One region of the Shimia sp. R9_1 genome, then DNA from elsewhere that is predicted to be linked to it. Evidence: riboswitches for the same ligand, from Rfam matches in the RefSeq annotation. Region 1 holds a riboswitch; the other holds the start of a gene.
The links. A riboswitch is a leader RNA that binds a small molecule or an ion and turns the genes downstream of it on or off. The one in region 1 is predicted to bind cobalamin.
Positions count from the first base shown of each region.

Region 2: linked by a shared signal. The riboswitch ahead of J7399_RS01625 (DUF1636 domain-containing protein) and the one ahead of J7399_RS17770 (DUF1636 domain-containing protein) in region 1 are both predicted to bind cobalamin.

Region 1 is NZ_JAGHRN010000006.1:106,600-108,990, reverse strand. It holds gene J7399_RS17775 (hypothetical protein) at 1-648, opposite strand, end outside; cobalamin riboswitch at 935-1,135, shown strand; gene J7399_RS17770 (DUF1636 domain-containing protein) at 1,238-1,645, shown strand; gene J7399_RS17765 (ABC transporter ATP-binding protein) at 1,642-2,391, shown strand, end outside.
Region 2 is NZ_JAGHRN010000001.1:325,466-327,856, forward strand. It holds gene cobO (cob(I)yrinic acid a,c-diamide adenosyltransferase) at 1-537, opposite strand, end outside; cobalamin riboswitch at 579-796, shown strand; gene J7399_RS01625 (DUF1636 domain-containing protein) at 873-1,256, shown strand; gene cobW (cobalamin biosynthesis protein CobW) at 1,253-2,350, shown strand; gene cobN (cobaltochelatase subunit CobN) at 2,357-2,391, shown strand, end outside.

The DNA.
Region 1 (2,391 bases):
AAGTGACAAACCCGCATGGTAGGCTTCTGATGGGGTGCGTCCGGATTCGGCTGCGAGATCGGATTCGTTGATGGAGAGCCCTTGTTTTGCCAGAACGGCGCTCAGGGACTGGCGGATGCTCACGGCCACGCGAAAAACGTCGTTTGGCACAGTGGCGGGCACGCCAAGCGCTTTGAGCTCACCAGACACTCTGAGCAGGCTGCCGTAGACATCTTTGGGTTTCTTGCCGCTTTGGAGATCGACGGAGATGGTGCTCTCCTCAAGTCCGTAAGTCGGGCGGAGATCCTGTGCCTCAATCAGCAGCTGGTCGACGAACTCTTTGACCTCTGCCGGAGTCACTTTGTGGACTTTGACCTGATTGAGACCGTGGGTTTCTAGCCCATTCATAAAGCGGAGCAGCTGAACTTTGCGCCACTGGTCGCGCGCCAAAAACAGCACGTGTCTTGGCATCGCGTCATCATCTGGTGTCGCCGCGGTCGCGCTCTTGGTGAAGTTTTCCTGATTCAGGACCTGAAGTTCTTGTACCAGTGCTTCGGTCACTTGGTAGACATGATCAGGTTTGACCCCCGACGCTGTTGATGGCTGTGCAAGGGCAATCAAGCCGGAAAATGCTATGCTGAATGAGAGAGTGATCTTGGTGATGCTCATTTTGAGGCTCCATCGGTCAGTGTCGCGCGTTTGGTGTCCTAACGTCATCTGGAGAAGAAAGCGTTAAACTGGCTGCCGGGGCTGCAAATTGAATTTGTAGTTGGGAGGTGGAGACTAAAGTGCAGCAAAATAACGATAAAACCGAAGGTTGTGTGAAAGGGACAAGGGCATTCCGTCCAGATTTACGGCGGTGAGCCGTTGTCTCGTGGTGCGAACGTCACGTCACCAAGTCGCTTCGGACCACGCCTCACTGTGCCAGATGGAGTTGACTCGAAGACGCGCATCGTGGATTGCTGCACGAGATGGTATCTGGTGCAGCAGCGCCGGATAAAAGGGAATACGGTGCGGCGATATATGCGCCAAGTCCGTGACTGCCCCCGCAACTGTAGGCGGTGAGCAACCCCAAATGCCACTGGGCCAGAGCCCGGGAAGGTGGGGAAGCCAAGCACCGCGAGTCAGGAGACCTGCCATCATCAAACGTAACTCAACCCGGGCGGGGTGACCCGGAAGGAGGCCAAGATGGCTCTTTTGGCTTATGCCGCAGACATGACTGGTTCCCTGTTCGCCCCGCGCTTTCGCGGAGGGCGAAATGAACCGAACACCCACTCATCGCATCACAGTCTGTACGTCCTGTCGCCACAAGGGCGAAACCTGCAAGCCGGGCTATGAGCTGATTGCGAAGCTCCGGACGGCCATTGCCGCAGCCGGGGACAGTATCGCCGAGGACTTTGAAATCACAGGCACGGCCCGTGTGGCCGCTTGTGACCGCCCCTGCACGGTGGCCTATCACGCAACGCGCAGTGCGTCCTATCTGTTTGGCGATATCACACCTGATGAGGACATTGACGCGCTGATGGATTTTGCCCGGCAACATGATGCGTTGGATGACGGTTGGGGCGGCCCGGTGGAGGTGCCGGATATGCTGTGCGCGTCCAATCTCTCGCGTGTTCCGGCGACCATTATGGCGATCGAGGATTGCATGGAGCGTGTGTCATGACCGCGGCGGCGCTGGAAGTGCGCAATGTGAGCTGGGCACCGCGCAAGCGCGACCCATTGCTGCTGGAAGACACAAGCTTCACCCTCAAGGAGGGCGAGGTGATGGGGCTTGTTGGCCCAAACGGTGCTGGCAAAACGACGCTGTTGCGCATGATTTATGGCTACAATCGCCCCTTGTCTGGCGACATCCTGCTTGGTGGTGACTCACTGCGCCAAATGGCACCGCGTGCCGTGGCTCGCAAAGTAGCAGCTGTTCTGCAGGAACAACCGTCAGATTTTGCGCTGACGGTCCGGGAAGTGGTGGCGCTTGGGCGTGTGCCGCATCGACTTGGCCTGTCCACGCCGGGCAAGCGCGATGCGGATGTGATTGACGGGGCGCTGGCGCGTCTTCAGCTGCAGCATCTGACCGACCGGAGCCTTTCCACGCTTTCGGGGGGCGAACGCCAGCGGGTGATGGTTGCGCGCGCGCTTGCGCAAGAGCCGCAGTTGCTCGTGCTGGATGAACCGACCAATCACTTGGACATCCGCCATCAGCTTGAGGTGCTGCAGCTGATCCGGGATCTGGATCTGACCATCGTCACCTCGCTGCATGATCTCAATCTGGCGGCGGATGTTTGTGACCGCATTCTTGTCTTGAAAGACGGTCGCCCGCAGGGGTTTGGCGCTCCGGTGGATGTGCTGAACGACGCGCTTGTCTCCGACACGTTTCAGGTTCAGGCGCAACGCGAACAGCTCAGCTTGAGTCTG
Region 2 (2,391 bases), on a different contig from region 1:
GGCCTCAATCAGCTCCGGCTTGGCATTGCGGCCGGTCAAAAGAACGTGAGTCATCTCAGGCTTTTCGCTCAGCAGAAAATCGACCACATCGTCGATATCGAGGTAGTCATTGCGCAGCGCGATGTTGATTTCATCGAGCATCACAAAGCGGTTCTCCGGGTTGCGGATCAGCTCCTTGGCCAGCTCCCAGCCAGCCTCTGCTTTGGCAATGTCACGCTCTCGGTCCTGCGTCTCCCAGGTAAACCCTTCCCCTGACACATGAAATTGCACTTCTTCTGGGAAATGCTCTTCCAGAAAGGCCCGCTCCCCCGTGGCCATCGCGCCTTTGATGAACTGCACCACAGCCACCGGCATGCCATGTGCAATGCAGCGCATAATCATGCCAAATCCGGAGGAGCTTTTGCCTTTGCCCGGCCCGGTGTGCACGATGATCAGACCTTTTTCTTCGGTCTTTGTGGCCATCATCCTGTCTCGCGCCGCTTTGATTTTGGCCATCTTGGCCTTGTGGCGTTCGTTCTGATCCGTGTTTTCAGACATTCCTGCCCCTCCGTTCGCGCTTGACTTAGCCGCAATCATTGCCCATTCGGGTTGTCGCTGGTTTCTGCTCGATTTGAGCAGGTGAAAAGGGAATGTGAAACGGGTCCAACGTCAAGGCCCAAAGCGCAGCCGCCCCCGCGACCGTGACCGGAGAGGTCCGCCACAGCCACTGGAGAGATCCGGGAAGGCAGGAGGACCACCAGAGCCAAAGCTCTGAGATCCGCAAGCCGGGAGACCTGCCAGCGCAAATGACATAAACCGGACGGGGTGTTTCGGTGTCGGGCTCTCCATAGATGTCCCGTGTTTGCCCCGTCCCTGAAAAGGGACCAGATCTGATGGCTGATGCAAATGCTCCAGTCGAATTGCTTGTCTGCACCACTTGCCGTGCCGGCCAGCCAACCGACGTCGAAGGGCCGCGCCCCGGCACGCAATTGTTTGATGCGCTCACCGCCTCAGACCTGCCGGAAAACGTGACCGTGAAAGGTGTTGAGTGCTTTTCCAACTGCGATTTTGGCTGCTCGATCACCGTGCGTGGCGGCGATGAGCGCTGGACCTATGTCTATGGCAATTTCACCGGTGCAGAAGACGCGGAACTGGTTGCGGACGGCGTGAGCAAATATGCCGCCACCGCTGACGGGCTGGTTCCATGGCGCGAACGCTCCACCCATTTCCGCAAAAACTGCATCGCCCGCATTCCCCCACTGGAGATCCCCGAATGAGCACTCTTGAGAAACTCCCCGTCACCGTCATCACCGGCTTTCTGGGATCCGGCAAAACGACACTGGTGCGCAACCTGATGACCAAACCACAGGGCAAACGCCTTGCGGTGATCGTCAATGAATTTGGCGATGTGGGGGTGGACGGCGAGATCCTGAAATCCTGCGCCATCCCGGATTGCCCGGCCGAAAACATCATGGAGCTGGCCAACGGCTGCATCTGCTGCACCGTGGCGGATGATTTCATTCCCACCATCGAAGCCCTTATGCAGCTTGAGCCGCGCCCAGAGCACATTCTGATTGAAACCTCCGGCCTGGCCCTGCCAAAGCCGCTGTTGAAGGCGTTTGACTGGCCCGACATCCGCTCCAAGATCACTGTCGATGGTGTGATCGCGCTGGCGGATGCAGAGGCTGTGGCCGATGGCCGCTTTGCCACCGATGTGGCCGCCGTGGATGCGCAGCGCGAAGCAGATGAAGGCTTGGATCACGAAACCCCTCTGTCTGAGGTCTTTTTGGATCAGATCAACTGCGCCGACATCGTGCTGCTGACAAAGCCTGACCTGGCTGGCCCGGAAGGTGTCGCCAAAGCCAAAGAGATCGTCCTGTCAAAAGCACCCCGCGCACTGCCCGTGGTTGAAGTGGCAGAAGGCGATGTGGACCCGCGTGTGATCCTTGGCCTGGAAGCCGCCGCAGAAGACGATCTGGAGGCCCGTCCCTCCCACCACGAAGATCACCACCACGCTCATGATGGTAACGATCATCATCACGATGACGATCATCATCATGACCACCATCACGATCACAACCATGAGGCGTTCAACAGCATTGTTGTTGACGTGCCAGAGCAAACCGATCCCGCAGCTTTTGCTGCCAAGATCGAGAAAATGGCCAAAGATCTCAACATCCTGCGCGTCAAAGGCTACGCCGCGGTTGAAGGCAAACCCATGCGTCTGCTGGTGCAGGCTGTGGGCGCGCGCGTGCGCCATCAGTTTGACCGCCCATGGAAGCCCGAGGAAGGCCGTCAGGGCCGCATGGTCGTGATTGCGGAACATGATGACGTAAATGTGGATGCGATCCGCGCCGCTCTGGTAGACTAAACGCCCATGCATGTAGTCTTTCGCGAAAGCCACGGTCTTGA